DNA from 3 places in the Cellulosilyticum sp. WCF-2 genome. Region 1 is predicted to be linked to each of the others. Evidence: predicted binding sites of a transcription regulator. Region 1 holds the regulator's gene; each other region holds the start of a gene.
What was found. The regulator HrcA, encoded in region 1, represses chaperone genes, less so after heat shock. The targets are predictions, from matches to a motif close to TGTTAGCACTCNNNNNNNNNGAGTGCTAACA.
Positions count from the first base shown of each region.

Region 2: EKH84_RS05140 (Hsp20/alpha crystallin family protein) is a predicted target of HrcA. The motif match lies at 4,154-4,184, and genes of this name have one in related genera.
Region 3: EKH84_RS16150 (Hsp20/alpha crystallin family protein) is a predicted target of HrcA. The motif match lies at 2,756-2,786, and genes of this name have one in related genera.

Region 1 is NZ_CP034675.1:2,884,141-2,890,305, forward strand. Features, by position in the region: gene lepA (translation elongation factor 4) at 1-146, shown strand, start outside; gene hemW (radical SAM family heme chaperone HemW) at 158-1,288, shown strand; gene hrcA (heat-inducible transcriptional repressor HrcA) at 1,400-2,437, shown strand; gene grpE (nucleotide exchange factor GrpE) at 2,455-3,027, shown strand; gene dnaK (molecular chaperone DnaK) at 3,055-4,899, shown strand; gene dnaJ (molecular chaperone DnaJ) at 5,006-6,165, shown strand, end outside.
Region 2 is NZ_CP034675.1:1,162,391-1,168,555, reverse strand. Features, by position in the region: gene EKH84_RS05160 (MetQ/NlpA family ABC transporter substrate-binding protein) at 1-470, opposite strand, end outside; gene EKH84_RS05155 (methionine ABC transporter permease) at 505-1,176, opposite strand; gene EKH84_RS05150 (methionine ABC transporter ATP-binding protein) at 1,154-2,179, opposite strand; gene EKH84_RS05145 (CapA family protein) at 2,199-3,539, opposite strand; SAM riboswitch class I at 3,677-3,802, opposite strand; gene EKH84_RS05140 (Hsp20/alpha crystallin family protein) at 4,220-4,666, shown strand; gene EKH84_RS05135 (helix-turn-helix domain-containing protein) at 4,819-5,742, opposite strand; gene EKH84_RS05130 (M20 metallopeptidase family protein) at 6,011-6,165, opposite strand, start outside.
Region 3 is NZ_CP034675.1:3,575,494-3,581,658, forward strand. Features, by position in the region: gene EKH84_RS16140 (rhomboid family intramembrane serine protease) at 56-619, opposite strand; gene EKH84_RS16145 (LexA family protein) at 675-2,144, opposite strand; gene EKH84_RS16150 (Hsp20/alpha crystallin family protein) at 2,274-2,720, opposite strand; gene EKH84_RS16155 (FAD-binding oxidoreductase) at 2,919-3,665, opposite strand; gene EKH84_RS16160 (HlyD family secretion protein) at 3,939-5,099, opposite strand; gene EKH84_RS16165 (ABC transporter ATP-binding protein) at 5,083-5,802, opposite strand; gene EKH84_RS16170 (ABC transporter permease) at 5,912-6,165, opposite strand, start outside.

The DNA.
Region 1 (6,165 bases):
TTCTTGCAAAATGCTATGGTGGTGATATTTCACGTAAGCGTAAATTATTAGAAAAACAAAAAGAAGGTAAAAAACGTATGCGTCAAGTAGGTAACGTAGAAGTACCACAAGAGGCCTTCATGAGCGTACTTAAATTAGATGAATAGAGGAATAGATTATGCCAATTGGACTTTATATCCATATTCCTTTTTGTGCATCTAAGTGCTATTATTGTGATTTCCTATCTTTTAAAAGACATGAAAAACAAGAAGCCTACGTGGATGCACTGATTCAGGAAATGGAACAAACTAAAAAAGATCTAGTAAGTGGCACAACTATAAAGTCTATTTTCATAGGTGGTGGTACTCCAACAGTACTACCACCCCTTTTATTGGACAAATTATTAAAAGCTGTTGTGTCATGTTTTAATATAGAGCCTGATGCTGAATGGACCATTGAAGCTAATCCAGGGACAATAGATATAGAGAAGCTTCAGGTTCTAAGAAAGTATCCTATTACTAGAATAAGCTTAGGTTTACAGTCTACTCATGATGACTTACTAAGAAAAATCGGAAGAATTCATACCTTTGAGGATTGGGAAGAAAGTATACGGCTTATTAAGCAACATACTTCATGGGAAATTAATACAGACTTAATGTTTGCACTTCCAGGACAAACAGAAGAGGCCTTTCTTGAGACTTTAAATACAGTTACGGCTTATGATATAGATCACTTATCTGTTTACGCGCTGATTATAGAAGAAGGTACAACTTTTTATAAGCTTTATGAAGAAGGCAAATTAGAAGTAGCATCGGATGAGTTGGATCGCCGAATGTATCATACAGCGCAACGTTATTTAAATGATAAGGGCTATATTCAATATGAAATTTCAAATTGGTCAAAGCCAGGTAAGAGTTGTAAGCATAATGCAATTTATTGGCAATTAGAACCGTATATAGGAATAGGCCTAGGAGCACATTCGTTGATGAATCATGCTAGATATTATAATGAAACAAATATGGAAGCGTATTTATCAGCAGCAGGTAATCTTTCCTTACTAAGGAAAGAAGAAGAGCAACTTACTAAAGAAATGGCAATGCAAGAATACATGTTTTTGGGGCTTCGTTTACTTCAAGGTATTGATACATTAGCATTTGAGAGACGTTTCGGAGAAAGTGTGTGGCAAGTTTATAACGAACAATTAACCAAATGGATAAAATATAATGTACTTGTAAAAGATAAAGAAAGAATCTATTTATCACCTTATGGTTTAGATGTTTGTAATGAGGTTTTTGCTTCTTTTTTATAAATACAAAATTCTTTAGATAGGATATTGACAACTGAAAATTTTAGTGATATCTTTATTTTATAGTTAGCACTCGTTAATGGTGAGTGCTAACAACAAGAAGGAAGTGATAGGATGGATATAGACGGACGTAAGCTGAAAATACTTGAAGCAATCATTCGTGATTATATAGAAACAGGAGATCCTGTTGGTTCTAGAACTATTTCTAAGAAGTACGATTTAGGCGTTAGTTCTGCTACCATTCGTAATGAAATGGCAGACCTAGAAGAACTCGGTCTCATTGTGCAGCCACACACTTCTGCAGGAAGAATTCCTTCTGATAAAGGATATCGCCTTTATGTAGATGGTATGATGCAACGTACACACATTGAACCAGAAATAGAAGAGATCATTTTAAAGATGATCAAAGAAAGAGTGAATCGTATTGATACACTAGTGGAAGAAACTGCTAAACTTATTGCAATGCTCACTAATTGTGCAACCATTGCTAGTACACCTTCTATTACTCAAGTACGTATTAAGCACCTTCAACTTGTTCCAATAGATGAGCATTCTGTAGCATGTGTGATTGTGACAGATACGAATAGCGTGAAAAATCACATTATCCCTACACCTAAAGCTATTGATTTTAATATGTGTAACGCTTTAACACACATTTTAAATGAAAGCATAAAAGGAAGCACACTAAGTCAAATTAGCTTGGATAAAATACGAGTATCTATTGAAGAAAAAATGAAAGAATACAGTACCATTGCAGGAAGTGTATTAGAGGCTATTGATAAAACCTTGCATCAAGAAGATATGCCAGATATTTATATACGTGGTGCCAATAATATTCTTGACTTTGAGGAATTCAATAACAAAGAAAAAGCAAGAGAATTATTTAAAGTATTGGAAGAAAAGCCATATTTATTACAAGTGTTAGATCATACACCACCTAACACCATTACAATCCGTATTGGAGAAGAAAATATACTAACTCCAATGAAAGATTGTAGTGTAGTAACAACAAGTTACAGCATAGGGGAACATACCATTGGTAACATAGGTATTATTGGTCCAACACGTATGGATTATGGTCAAGTCGTTTCAGTACTTGAATACGTCTCTCATCATATAACGAATATGTTAAGAGAAATGAATGACTCTTAACGTGAAAGGGTGAAATCATGGAGGAAAATAAAAAAGTTGATGAAGTACTAGAGGCTGATCAAGTGTCAGAAGTAGAAGAAAGTGCATCTGCTGAAGTAGAAGATCCTAAAGAGACTGAAGCTGTAGAAGCTGAAGTTGTAGAAGAAATACCTGAAGAAACAAAGGAAGAATCAGATAAATCAGCAGAATATCTTGAACGCTTACAACGTTTAATGGCGGAGTTTGATAACTACAGAAAACGTAGTGAAAAAGAAAAATCTGATAGCTATGATTTTGCAGTAAGTAATACAGTAGCTGAGTTATTACCTGTTATTGACAACTTTGAACGTGCCCTTCAAGTGGAAAGTGAAGATAAAAACTTCTATACAGGGGTGGAAATGATTTATAAACAGTTAATGAGTATGCTTGAAAAGTTGCATGTAACATCAATTGAAGCAGAAGGCAAAGAATTTGACCCAAATCTTCACAATGCGATTATGCACATAGATGATGAAGCTTATGGAGAAAATATCATTGCTAAAGAACTTCAAAAAGGTTATTTATATAAAGAAAAAGTGATTAGACATAGTTTAGTCCAAGTAGCAAATTAATATTAGTTTAGTAGGAGGAAAATAATCATGGGTAAAATTATAGGAATTGACTTAGGAACAACAAACTCTTGTGTATCTGTTATGGAAGGTGGAAAACCAGTTGTTATCGTTAATGCTGATGGTAATAGAACAACACCATCTGTTGTTGGTTTTAGTAAAACTGGTGAAAGACTTGTAGGGGATGTGGCAAAACGTCAAGCTGTTACAAATCATGAAAGAACAGTAATCTCCATTAAACGTCACATGGGAACAGACTACAAAGTAAATATTGATGATAAGAAATTCTCTCCACAAGAAATCTCAGCAATCATTCTTCAAAAATTAAAAGCTGATGCAGAAGCTCACCTTGGTGAAAGTGTAACAGAAGCAGTCATTACTGTACCAGCGTACTTCACAGATAGCCAAAGACAAGCAACTAAAGATGCTGGACGTATCGCAGGTCTTGATGTAAAACGTATTATTAATGAACCAACAGCTGCTGCTTTAGCTTATGGTCTTGATAATGAACATGAACAAAAAATTATGGTATATGACCTTGGTGGTGGTACATTCGACGTATCTGTTATTGATATCGGTGATGGTGTCATTGAAGTACTTGCAACAAGCGGTGATAATCACCTTGGTGGAGATGATTTTGACCAAAAAGTAATTGATTATTTAGTATCAGAATTCAAAAAACAAGAAGGCATTGACCTTTCAGCTGATAAAGTAGCAATGCAACGTTTAAAAGAAGCTGCTGAAACAGCTAAAAAAGAACTTTCACAAAAAACAAGTGCCAATGTACTTATTCCATTTATCTGCAGTGAAGGAAAGAGTCTAGATGTAACCATTACACGTGCTAAATTCGACGAATTAACACAAGATTTAGTAGAAAGAACAATGGGACCAGTTAGAACAGCACTTAGCGATGCAGGTCTTAACGCTTCAGAACTTGATAAAGTATTATTAGTTGGTGGTTCTACACGTATTCCAGCTGTTCAAGATGCTGTAAAACGTATTACAGGAAAAGACCCATTCAAAGGTATTAACCCAGATGAATGTGTTGCTGTAGGAGCAGCTATTCAAGGTGGTAAACTTTCTGGTGAAGCTGGTTCAGGAGATATTCTTCTTCTTGACGTAACACCTCTTTCACTTGGTATTGAAACAATGGGTGGTGTAGCTACAACAGTTATTCCTAGAAATACAACTATCCCAACTAAGAAATCACAAGTATTCTCAACAGCAGCAGATAATCAACCAGCCGTTGATATTCATGTAGTTCAAGGTGAAAGACCAATGGCTAATGACAATAAAACGCTTGGTAACTTTAAATTAGATGGTATTATGCCAGCTCCACGTGGGGTACCACAAATTGAAGTAACATTTGATATTGATGCTAATGGTATTGTTAAAGTATCTGCCAAAGACCTTGGAACAGGTAAAGAACAACACATTACAATCACAGCTAGCACAAATCTTAGTGATGATGAAATTGAAAAAGCTGTTAAAGAAGCAGAACAATTTGCAGCTGAAGATAAAAAACGTAAAGAAGCTATCGATGTTAAAAATGAAGCAGACAGTATGGTATTCCAAACAGAAAAAATGCTTAAAGACATGGAAGATAAATTAGAAGCTGATGATAAAGCTAAAGTGGATGCAGCACTTACAAAATTAAAAGAACTTAATGAAAAAGCTGTTATCGGTGCTATGACTGATGAACAAGTTGCTGAACTTAAAGCAGCTAAAGAAGAGTTAACAACAGTATTCTATGGAATCTCTGAAAAATTATATAGTCAAGCAGCACCAGATATGGGCGCTCAAGATCCAAATGCAGCAGCTGGTGGCAGTGCAAAAGATGACGATGTCATTGACGCTGATTTCAAAGAAGAATAAGATAGAGTATGAAACGGTCAAAGAGTACGTCTCTTTGACTGTTTCTGTGTTCACTTATAAGGACAAATAAATGAGATAATAAATTTGAGTAGTGGTGGTGAAAAGCGTGGATAAAAGAGATTATTATGAAGTCCTCGGCATAAATAAATCGGCTCAGGACGCAGAAATAAAAAAAGCTTATCGTAAATTAGCAAAAAAATATCATCCAGATGCTAATCCGGATAATAAAGAAGCAGAAGCTAAGTTTAAAGAAGTAACAGAAGCTTATGAGATTTTAAGTGATCCTGATAAAAAAGCAGCTTATGATCGCTATGGCCATGCCGCTTTTGAACAAGGTGCTGGCGGTGCTGGTGCTGGCGGCTTTGGTGGTTTTGGCGGTTTTGGTGGCTTCGATGGGGACATCGACCTTGGAGATATTTTAAATGGTATGTTTGGTGGTGGCTTTGGTGGAAGTAGTAATCGTAGACGTTCAAGAGGCCCAAGACCAGGGGCTGATATTAGACAGACCATTCAAATTAGCTTTGAAGAAGCCGCTTTTGGCTGCGAAAAAGAACTTTCTATTAATACTTCTGAAATCTGCGGCACATGTAATGGTACCAAAGCTAAACCTGGAACATCTACATCTACATGTACAAAATGTGGTGGTACGGGACGTGTTGTAGTGACACAACGTACGATTATGGGTATGATGCAAACAGAACAGGTTTGTGATGTTTGCCAAGGCGAAGGTAAAGTCATTAAAGAAAAATGTACGACTTGTCATGGGCATGGTAAAGTAAGAACCGTTAAAAAAGTAACTGTATCTATTCCAGCAGGTATTGACCATGGTCAGACGTTACGTGTATCTGGCAAGGGTGAAGTGGGAGATCCAGGAGCACCAGCAGGTGACTTACTTGTAACAGTTTCAGTCAAATCACATCAAGTATTTGAACGTCATGGCCAAGATGTTTATATGCGTATGCCAATTAGCTTTACTCAAGCAGCTTTAGGAGCAGAGCTTTCTATTCCAACTTTAGATGGTAATGTGAAATTTACCATTCAACCAGGTACACAAACTTCTTCTAAATTTAGACTACAAGGCAAAGGTATACCAAGCTTACGTAATAGCAAACAGCGTGGTGACCAATATGTAGAAGTTTATATTGTAGTACCAAAGAATCTGACTGAAAAGCAAAAAAGCATCCTAAGAGAATTTGAACCGGAAGCAGGCGAGCAGGCAGAAGAATCTAAAAAAGGTTGGCAACACATTTTTAAAAAAAATAAATA
Region 2 (6,165 bases), 1.7 Mb from region 1:
CCGCCATTAGTAGCATCATTTGGAATAGCCACAGTTGCCCCATCTTTAACTTCATCTAAGCTTTTGATTTTGTTTGAATATAAGCCAAGAGGTGCAATAAATGTATAGCCGATTGAAGATAAGTCTAAGCTATGTTCTTTGATGAAATTTTCAAAATAAAGTTCATGTTGGAAAGCATTAAGGTCAATTTCACCGTCTGCTAAAGCAAGATTAGGTTTAATATAATCAGAAAAGCTCACTGGTTCAAGTTCAATATTATACTCTGCCAGCCTTTCATTGATATTATCCCACAAGCGAAAATCTGTACCATTTACCCCAATCTTAAGAACTGTTTTTTCCCCACTATCTGTTTTTTCTGTCTGAGTAGTATTACTTGCCTCATTGCTTGCTGGTTTTCCTGCCCCACATGCTGAAACTCCTAATGCTAATACACCTGTTAATATAATAGATAATAATTTCTTTTTATTCATTGTCATCTCTCCCTATCCTTTTTATAATTTATTATTAATGAGCCAATTTTTTATAGATGAAATCTCCCACTCCCTGAATCAAATAAACTAGGAGTAAAATAATAATAATGGTAACGATCATAATGTCTGTCTTAAAGTACTGATAACCATATCTAATAGCAAAATCGCCAAGTCCGCCTCCACCAACAGTTCCAGTGATAGCTGAATAACCAATTAAGCTAATAAGTGAAACAGTAATGGCTAAGATAATATCTTTTCTACCTTCTACTAAAATTACTTTCGTAATAATCTTCCATGTTGAAAATCCCATAGCCTCATAAGCTTCAATAATACCTCTATCTACCTTAAGAAGTGCCATTTCTACTTGTCTTGCTATAAAAGGAAAGCTGGCAACTACCAGTGGCACAATAGCACCTTTAACACCAATGGTTGTTCCTACAATCATTCTAGTAAGTCCTGGGATAGCTGCTATAAGTACAACAAACGGTATAGACCTTAATGTATTTACAATCTTAGAAACAATGGAATAAACTAATTTGTTGTCACAAATATGGTCCTTTGAAAAAACAAGTAGCATGACCCCTACTGGAATGCCTATGAGTGAAGCAAATAGACCTGATACAGAAATCATGATCATTGTTTCATTAAAAGCCTTTCCTAGCTCTGCTGAGTATTCAATTACATTAGGTATTAATTGCTGTAGCATGTTTAATCACCTCCACTTTTGTATTCAATGTTCTATAGTAATCAAGCGCTTTTTGTATCTGCCAATCATCACCTCTAAGCTCAACTATAAGGCTCCCTACAATGCCTGTATAAAGATGCTCAATATTCCCAAATAAGATATTAACTTGAATATCAAAGTCTCGTTCTAACTTTGAAAGTATAGGTTCATGAGCTACTTCACCATAAAAGTTAAATTTGCATACCATACCTGTAAACTGTGTTAAATCTTCTTCGTTAATGATGGTTCCTGAAGAATGGGCAACAAAGTCTTTGGCTACCTGACTTTGAGGACTAGTAAAAACTTCTACAATATCTCCACTTTCAATCACTTCGCCCTTCTCCATAATGGCAATGCGGTTACAAATGCTTTTTACTACTTCCATCTGATGCGTAATGATTACAATGGTAATATTCAGCTTATATCTAATTTCCTTTAGAAGCTGAAGAATAGATTTGGTTGTGGTAGGGTCTAGAGCGGAAGTAGCTTCGTCACATAGCAGAATCTTTGGATCACTGCTTAGTGCCCTTGCAATAGCTACTCTTTGCTTTTGCCCACCACTCAGCTGATTAGGATAAGCATATTTTTTATCTGTTAGATCTACTAACTCTAGTAAGTTGTTGACCTTTTCTTCAATTTCTTTTTTATTCCACTTTAAATTTTTAAGAGGCGCTGCAATATTGTCATAAACATTAATACTGTTCATTAAATTAAAGCCTTGAAAAATCATCCCGATATTACTACGCACTCTAGACAATTCTTTTTTATTCATTTGAGTAAGTATGGCGCCGTCTACCTCTACTTCTCCTTCATCAGGCCTCTCTAGTAAATTAATGATGCGAATGAGCGTACTTTTCCCTGCCCCACTATAGCCAATTACTCCGAAAATATCGCCTTGTTCTATCTCTAAATTAATATCCTTTAGTGCTTCAACCTTTGTACCCTTTGTATGAAAGGTCTTATGTATATGACTTAATTTAATCATATTTTTTCCTCCCCTCTTCCTAGTTTTTTTCTAGAATACCTGCATTGTCTTCTGGCATTAACCTCAAAAATAGTCTTTTTAAATGAGCAATTTCTTTGAGCTGTTTCTTTGTAAACACATAAGGAAGTTGTCCTTTTTCTATGTTGTTTATCAGTTTAATGAAATCTAATAATTTAATTTCCTTATATTTTCCCTTTTCATATTGCTTAAAGATATAATAAGGAAATACCTTTAAATCGCTTATCACCGTTACTTCTTTTTCCTTATGGATTCCTTTAGTCAATTCAATCTTTATTAGAATCCCAAGTAAAGCATTCAACGTATTAAAATCTCCTACCAGGTTGCCTAACGAATAAGCAATCAGTCCTGTTTTCCTAACTCCTTGTATTGGATCTATGAAGCTATACTTTTCAATAGGCTGCACGACATGAGCATGATTGCCTATAATAATATCTACGCCGCATTCCTCTAATACCCGATGTCCCATATCGATGATGTTTTGAATAGGGTAGGATTCAAATTCTAAGCTCCAATGGAGACAGGCAACTACAATGTCAGCATTCTTTTCCCTAGCAATTTGTACATGTTCCTTCACTAAATCTAGCTTTTCTCCCGGGTTATTCAGCTTGACATGGTTTACTAAATATGGCTTTCCCTCTGGCACTTGATCACCGTTCAGAGTAAAGGTATAAGCTAAGTATGCTACCCTTACCCCATGCTTTTCTATGATGGGAATGTCTCTTTGTTCCTCTATACTTCTAGCTGTCCCAACCTGTTTACAGCCTTTTTTATCAATCAATTCTAAGGTTTCAATAAGCCCTGATTCTCCTTGATTTAAACAGTGATTATTAGCTGTAGAGAAAAAATTAATCCCTCTTCCACCATGTAAATATCTTTCAAACATACCTAGTGTTCCATTAAGCTCTGGCGTACTATTAACACTTCTTGGTGCATTCTGAACTGGTTTAGAAGAAGCTATAGGCGTTTCCAAATTAGCGTAAATGCTGTCTACTCCATCAAAGTAAAAGTCTTCTACCTCATCCCAGAAATGCTCGGTTGTCTCTGGTGTTAACTGGTCTCCTGAAAGTAAGTCTCCACCCGCTGTTAAAGTAAATTTCCCTGTTATCTCAAATGCCTCTGGTAATGAAAATGTAAGGTCTTGCTTTTTAAAATAATCCTCAATTTGACTACCTTTCTCTGCTCTTTCAATCTGCTTTATGTAATACTTATATTTCCACCAATCAAACTCCCCTGGCTGCAAATTACTAAAGTCCCCCTGCACATTTTGGGAATATCTATAAGTATCGCCTTTGATTACTCCTAATAAGCGATATTTTAATTTTTCAGCTGCTAGCGACATTTACTCCACCTCCCTGTTGTTTTAGAAACTCCTTCATCTGTAGAAGATCGTTCTAACCTATATATGTTTTACTATATAAAATACAAAAGCTACTTTCTTATTGATAAGAAAGTAGCTCAAATAAAGCAGAACTCACCTTCTTATCTTCTCAAACTCAAAGTTTTAATTACTCTACGTTTGTAGGAATTAGCACCGTGTACACTTATGGAATGTCCGGTTGCTGGGCATCATAGGGCCTATCCCTCAGCCTCTCTCGATAAGAAACAGTTTTTTATTTCTGTGTTTTTATTTCTTAGTGTTTTAATATGTTTTGTAGTATATATTCTTCGTCGAATATTGTCAATAAAATTGCTTATATTTAAAATATAGTTTTTTCCTATAGCTAGATATTGATTTTTCAAGCTTTTGAACCTCATGTATTGATTTTACTTGGTTTTTACAACTATGAATTTCCACATTTTTAATTCCTAGTATTTTAGTAATAGATTGTTTCTGACACTATAAGTTACTTTTTGAATGAAGGTTTGAAAGCATATTTTATAAATACAAAATTTTTATGAAAATATTAAAAAAATACTTGACAATGACATTTAAGAAGCCTATATTATAAGTGTAATTAGCACTCGACCAATGAGAGTGCTAACAAAACTATAAAAAGGTTTCTTAAAGGAGGAGTTTATATGTTTGGATTAACACCATTCAATCGTCAAGCAGTTCAAAGGAGCAACAACGGATTTGTAGACTTTTATCATGTAATGGATGACTTTTTTAACAATGATCTTCTCAACTTAAGGGATTTTAAGTATGACACCTTTAAGGTAGATATTAAAGAAGATGCTAATGGCTATGCTATTGAAGCAGAGATGCCAGGCGTAAAAAAAGAAGACATTGCCATCGACTATCAGAACGATCAACTGATTATAGCCGTACAACGAAAAGAAGAAATGAATGATGAAAAAGATCAATATATCCATCGAGAACGTCGCATTGCTTCTATGCAGCGTGCGATTAGCTTAAAAGATGTTAAAGTAGAAGGCATTACAGCTAAACTAGAAGAGGGTATATTAAAGATAAATATTCCAAAAGAAGAAGTACCCAAAGCAAAACGATTAATTGAAATCCAATAAAAGTTAAGACTTAGAGGACTACTGCACCAAATTGCAGCAGTCTATTTTTATTGTATAGGAAAGCAGGACTTTCCTATACAATAAAAATAGAGAGCTAGATAGCTCTCTATCACAATATTTCTTAATTTACTCACTCAAAAAAGGTGAAAAATCTATTTCTTTTTTATAGGAAGCCAAAACTTAAATTCTACTGGTACCTTCGAGGGATTGTCAGCTAAAAACCATTCCTTCGAAAAAAGATGTTCTTCTAAATAATTTCGACCGTCAAAATCCACATCATAGCCGCCCATATCCAACATACACTCATATATAGTCTGTGATGATTTTTTCATGGATAAACCTATATCTAAAGTTCCATCTTCATTAAATTCATTCAACACCACATCACCCACAAGAAATAGGCCTTTAGGTGCATCACTCACCTTTGCGCCTAGCAAAGTTGTATTGAGTCCTTCTTCCCCATGCAAAACCATTTGAGCCTTATATTCATGAAAATCATTTTCTTCCCCTGTTGGGTGATGTCCATTAGGTACAAAACCTATATATCTCCTAGCTTCATAGTCATTCAGATTTTTTACAGCCCCCTCTCGTAATTGATTCCATGCCAAAGTTTCAGGTCTGTCACAATTTACTTGAAAGGAAACTACTTTCATATGATTTAATTCTTCAATACGAACTAATGATTTTGAACCAGTCATGATACTACCTCCGTCAAACTTGATTTGGAAAGTGATTGGCTGATATTTTTTGGCTATTCCCAGCTTTCGGACAATCGTTGGCGGCATACCATGAAAAGCTTGAAAAGCTCTCGTAAATGCCTCTGGAGATTCATATCCGTACTTATTAGCTAAATCCACTACCTTTATATCAGTATTTTTAATATCCTCACCTGCAAGAGACATTTTTCTAAACCGCACATAATCTCCTATTGTTAAATCTGTCATGAATGTAAACATTCTTTGAAATCGCGTCAAAGAGCAACAGGCAACACGGGCAACTTCGCAATAATCAATTTTACCTGTTATATTTGACTCTATGTAATCCAAAGCATCATTCATCTTACTTAACCATTCCATCACCAATTTCACCTCTAACAGCAGTATAACTCAAGTTTTCAAAAAGTACCTTGCAAAAAAAATCAGTTGATGCAAGACTTCTGCTTTCTATAATAAGACTATTCTCATTATAGCATATAAGGATTTTGTTCTTCGCATATTTAACTCCATTTTTATAGGACTTTTAATGTCTTATTATAATAAAAAAGCTGTAGATTTACTCTACAGCTTCTTTTTAAATATAACAAAAAGACTTTCTTTTGCTTTGTGTAATGCTGATTTCTATTCACTACTTATTATTTTTTAACCACATGATGGCACTATAGGCATGAATCGCAGCTCCCGTAGGTAATATTTCTTCATTAAAGACAACCTTTGCACTATGCATAGGCTCACCATATAAATCATTTTCGGCTTTTGAACCAGCACCTAACATCATATAAA
Region 3 (6,165 bases), 690 kb from region 1:
AAGTAAGAAAACACCATTCCCTAGCACTTCAATAATGCTAGAGGATGGTGTTTTCTTACTTTTTATTCATTACAAAACCTAAGCCACAACCACAAATACCTCCTATGATATGAGTCAGTTGTGAAATATTATCTTGACTGATAAGGCCATTAATGATTTCATTTCCTATATAAGCTACAGCTACTAAAATAAGTGTTAAAGGAATGCCACCTTGCTTAATATTAGCAAAGGAACTTAAAAGAATCAACATAAAAGCAATACCACTTGCCCCTAACAAGGCGGTATCAAAAAAAATAATATTGATTAAACCCGTTATAAAAGCCGTAAAAACAATCATCCCTAATAGTTTTTTACTTCCATACTTTTCTTCTAGCATAGGACCTACCAAAAGAATGAGCATAAAGTTATTTAAAAAATGCTGCCAATCAGCATGTCCTAAAATATGTGTAAATAAACGTATGTAAGAAAGTGGATTTAGAGGTGAACTCTTATAAACACAAAATAAAAGTTGTGTAGATAAACCTGCTGTTAAGTAACCTAATATAACTGCAAAAAGAGAAAGAAGCGTAAAACTTAAGATGACGGGGGAATTATATTTAATCTTTTTTAAGTAATTCATCATTTCCTCCTATTACTTTTTTATTAGTATAGCACAGGAAAATAATAGCGTCATCTTACAAATTTTTTAATACTCCGATTAGCTTACCCATAGCTCTAAATTCACCATCTTCAATCACAATCGGTCGATATTTAGGATTTTCACTTACTAATAAAATATGCTTTTCTTCCTGAACAATTCGCTTGAGTGTGATGGCTCCATTATAGTAAATTGCAGCAATCTCATGGTCACTCACACTACCTGCTTGGATGACTACATAGTCACCATCATCAATACCTGCCCCAATCATACTATCTCCTTGTACATGCAGCATATAAGTATTCTTTTTATGTCCTGTTAATTCTCCTGGTATTTCAAAGCTGCCACATGTATCATCTACTACTTCAATAGGCATACCAGCTGCAATATCAGAATAAATCGGTAGGCTTTGTACATCTTCTTGCCTCACTTCATCAATATAAGTCTCTCCTGCACTTGTGTCTTGCTTAAAGATGGTTTCAAGGCCTGTTAATTTATTAATATATTTATAAGTTTCCACATACCATGGTAAATGAGATTCTTGAAGGCTATTTAACTGATTGCTCATAAAGATTTCTAATGGCGTAGGTTCTAAAGAAATCTGTTTCTTAGCCTTTACTTTTCCTTTTTGTCTCACTCCTTTTAAGCGCCTTACTCTTCCGGTCATATCATAGCCTAACTTTTTGTAACTAGTTCCTCTCGTAAGCCCCAACATTCTAGAAAACTCAGGCTTAGTAGCTACCAAGAAAAGAACCTCTCCTTTTTGCTCTTTTCTTAATAAACCAAGGAGTTCTAACTGTACCTCGGTTAATAAATGGGCATCATCTACAATCAAATGTACATACTGTCCTTTCAGTCTGCCCTCTTTAAGTGCTATTAAAAGCCTTAAATCTCTTTGACTAGTCGTCATTTTACCTTGTTCTTCTAATTCAACCTCTATATATGTTTTCAGTGCCCATAACGCTTGTCTGGTTTTTCCTTTTTTAGGCCATTTCATTTCACAACCAACGCGATCTGCATCTAAATAGCCCTCTAATGAAGTGTAACCTTTAACATCCATCCATTTCATTTCTTCTTTTAAGAGACGCTTTTCTTTTAAGCATTTTACACGTGGATATTCTTTTTTCACCTGATGAATGGCTTCTTCCAATAACATTTCTGGTATTTCTTCTATATAAATATATGGCTTTTCTTTAAAACATTCCTGAGCTAATTGGGCTAACAAGTCTTCTAATCTATAGATTGTCCCTTGATTTAAATGGCTATCACTTTCAAATAAACTCATATTTTCCATACTTTTAACAGTAGCTAATTGCTGCTTAGCGACTTCATAAGCTTCACTTTTAATTGCAACAAAAAGGAGTTTTTTTCCTATATTTTCTAATAGGTAGAGCATACGTGCAATCCCAATAGTCGTTTTTCCTGCTTGTTCTTCCCCTTTAATGATGCTTTGTCCTATAATAGGATAGTGTGCTATTTTCTTTTGTGAATAAGTTAATTTTTGCATGTCCGCCCTCCTTCTTATGTTTGACTGATTACTTTTTATTATACGAATTTATGTCATCTTAATCAAGCAAGAAAGTAAACAAAAAAAGACTACTGCAACTTGGTGCGGTAGTCCTCTAGGTCTTAACTTTTATTGGATTTCAATTAATCGTTTTGCTTTTGGTACTTCTTCTTTTGGAATATTTATCTTTAATATACCCTCTTCTAATTTAGCTGTAATGCCGTCTACTTTAACATCTTTTAAGCTAATTGCACGCTGCATAGAAGCCATGCGACGTTCTCGATGGATATATTGATCTTTTTCATCATTCATTTCTTCTTTTCGTTGTACGGCTATAATCAGTTGATCGTTCTGATAGTCGATGGCAATGTCTTCTTTTTTAACGCCTGGCATCTCTGCTTCAATAGCATAGCCATTAGCATCTTCTTTAATATCTACCTTAAAGGTGTCATACTTAAAATCCCTTAAGCTGAGAAGATCATTGTTAAAAAAGTCATCCATTACATGATAAAAGTCTACAAATCCGTTGTTGCTCCTTTGAACTGCTTGACGATTGAATGGTGTTAATCCAAACATATAAACTCCTCCTTTAAGAAACCTTTTTATAATTTTGTTAGCACTCTCATTGGTTGAGTGCTAATTACACTTATAATATAGGCTTCTTAAATGTTATTGTCAAGTATTTTTTTATTTTTTTATTTTTTTATAAAAATTTTGTATTTACGAAATATGCTTTAAACCTTCATCAAAAAAAGAGCCGTACATGGCTCCTTTTTACTGGCTAAATAATTCATAATAAATGCGATCTTTACTTACGCCTAACCCAAGTAAACTTTCCTCTAAAGCTTTCATAAATACTGGTGGCCCACAAAGATAAAAAGTACTTTCTAAATTGGCTTCTGTACTTAACCATTCTTTAGTAACAAAGCCTATTTCATCATAGTCCCTTCCTTTTTCATCTTCTGCTAGAGGATTAGAATAAAAAACCGTATTTCTGAAGCCCTTTAGTTCTGCAATCATGTGAATATCTGTTTTAAATGGATGAAGCTTTGAGTTTTGCACGGCTTGAATAAAATGAACTGATTTTCTAGTATCAGCTGCTTGATAAAGCATGGATAATAGTGGAGTGATGCCTATCCCACCTGATATGAGGGTAATAGGTGCTTCTGCTCTCTCTTCTTTTAAAGTAAATAACCCCATAGGAATCATGGCTTCAATACAATCTCCTATCTGTAATCTTTCATGAAGATAAGTACTTATTAACCCCCCTGGTATTTTTTTAACACTGATACGATAAAGCTCGTCATTAGGAATGATGGATAAACTATAGGTTCTCAGCACATCTTTATAAGCTGCTTCCTCTGTTACTATTTTAAAAGGAAGATATTGCCCTGCTTCATGTTTGACAAGTTTGCCACCATCTTCTGCTTTAAAGTAAAAAGAAGTAATATCCTCACACTCTTTAATTCGATCAACCAAAACAAGTTTCCTAAAACCGCTCCATTTGCCATCTTGTTTCATCATTTTCCTCCTTTTTCTTTTTTAATAATAATTATTATATAATATGGCATAAATTAATCCAAGCCTATTTATATTATATTTTTCATTATCTTATATGATTTATACTCCTTTTTCATAAATAAAAAGGCTACCTGTGAAACTTATCTCAAATACACGATATCGTGTATTAAAGTATTATTTCCAGACAGCCTCTTATCATTTTCTTAATTATGTCCTTTTAAGAAGGCGTAACTATTTCTTCTACAACAACTTGATTTGTTAGTGAAGCCCTATTTAATAATAAATAATAGCATTTACTTCATAACCTTGTTTTAAAACTGCTTGATTTTCTGTTACCTCTAATTCTACACTAATCATATTTTCTCCGTTAACAACTTTAGCTGCTTGGGCAATACGTGATACCTTAGCGCTGATTGCATCATCTGGGCTCGCTGCTAAGTATAGATCAGCTTTTTCTCCTACTTTAATTTTATTGATAAAGGCTTCTGGTACATCCACTAGAGCGGTTAACTTACTAGGGTCAATAAGACGCATGATAGGTTCTCCACCTTTTAGCCGCGTTCCTTCAGTTACTAGTATTTCATAAACAACTCCTTCTTTCTGATCCAAAACAATAGCTTTATCTTTTAAATAAGCTTTAGTGAGTTTAGCTTTCATTTCTTTCAGCTCAGTTTCTGCTGTTTGTATCTTAATATCTAAGGCCTCTACTTTGCTTGCTTTTTCTGTACTTGTATTACTTACTGTTAACTGCAAGCTATCTATTGACCCCTTAAGACTATCTACCTCTAATTGCTTACTTGTTGTCAGCTGTTTTAATGTATTTTCCGCTTGATACTTATTATTTTTAAGTTCTGCTAAACTCATTTCTTTATCTTTTAGTTCTTTATCTGATATCCCTCCTACTTCTATTAAACTCTTACTCACCTCATAATCTTTTTCTGCTATACTAATCTGCTGGTCTAATATTTTAATTTGTTCTTCAATCTTTATAAGTTCAGGATCTGTACCATTTGATAACTGATTTTGTTTTGTCTTTAACTCACTATTTTTTTGATTAATAGTAACACTTTGTGGATCTAAACTACTATAGGCAGCTTCTCTTTCTACTTTTAAAAGCTGAATTTCTTGTTCTTTTTTGATTATTTCATTTTTATAGCTTTCATAATCTAGAGTCATAAGCTGAGTACCTTTTTCGACAAGATCCCCCGCTTTTAAATCAATGGTTTCAATAGTAGCTGGAAAATCTACTGCTAATTCTCTAATAGCTGCAGCTTCTACTTTTCCAAATACATCTAATTGATTCACTTCCTGATTAACTTCTACTTCTTTTGCTAATTCCTGTGCATTCACTTCTTGTGAGTTGCAACCAGTCATTGAAACACTTCCTAAGATAATTCCTGTGCTTAATAAAAATAAACTAAATTGCTTTTTCATATCCTTCTCCCCTTATCTTTGTAGACTGTTCTTCACAAATACAACCGTCTTTCACCATAATTAAATGCGTTCCATAATCTGCCGCTTCCCTTGAATGGGTAACTTGAACAATGGTTTTCCCTTGTGTTTGATTAATCACTTGTAAAAGTTCCATAATCTCTTTTCCTGTTTTACTATCTAAATTTCCAATAGGCTCATCTGCAAAAATAATATCTGGTTTATTAATAAGTGCTCTTGCAATGGCCACTCTTTGTTGCTGACCACCTGAAAGCTCTCTTGGTGTATGCCTTCTACGCTCTGTCAATCCTACAATTCTCAGGATTTCTTCTAAATCCTCTCTATAATCCTTCATTTTCTTGCCATCTAATAAAATCGGTAACATAATATTTTCTTCTACATTTAAGTTGGGAATCAAATTGTAAAACTGAAATACAAACCCTATATCACGTCTACGCATTTCACTTTCTGCTTGATCCTTCATTGTAGATAATTCTTTGCCATTAATCTTAATAGTTCCAGTAGTTGGCTTATCTAGCCCTCCTATTAAATAAAGCAAGGTGCTTTTCCCTGAACCAGAAGGCCCCATAATTGAATAAAAGCTTCCCTTTTCAACTGTTAAGTTGATATCTTTTAAAATCTCTACTTTTTCACTCCCTAAATCATAGCTTTTGCATAAATGATTGGTTTCTATTACATAGGACATTTCTACTCCTCCTCATATTTTTTACTAATACCGGTTTTATTTTTATCACGCTAACAAGCCCTATCCCATCACCCTTCTTATCATTCGAAAATCCTTGCACTCTATCCAACTATTCAAATTTGATTGCTTCTATAATGTTCAATTTAGAGGTTTTAAAAGCTGGAGAAATAGAAGCTACGATAGTCACTAAAGTTGCTACTCCAATATAAACCCATAGGCCATTAGCTACAAAGTAAACAATTGGTGGTAGCTGCATACCTTCTATAACATAAGGCATATTGTTCATAATAATCCAACCGGCTCCTATACCTGCTATTGCCCCTAATAGCCCTGTGTATAAAGCTTCTAAAAAAATCATTTGAA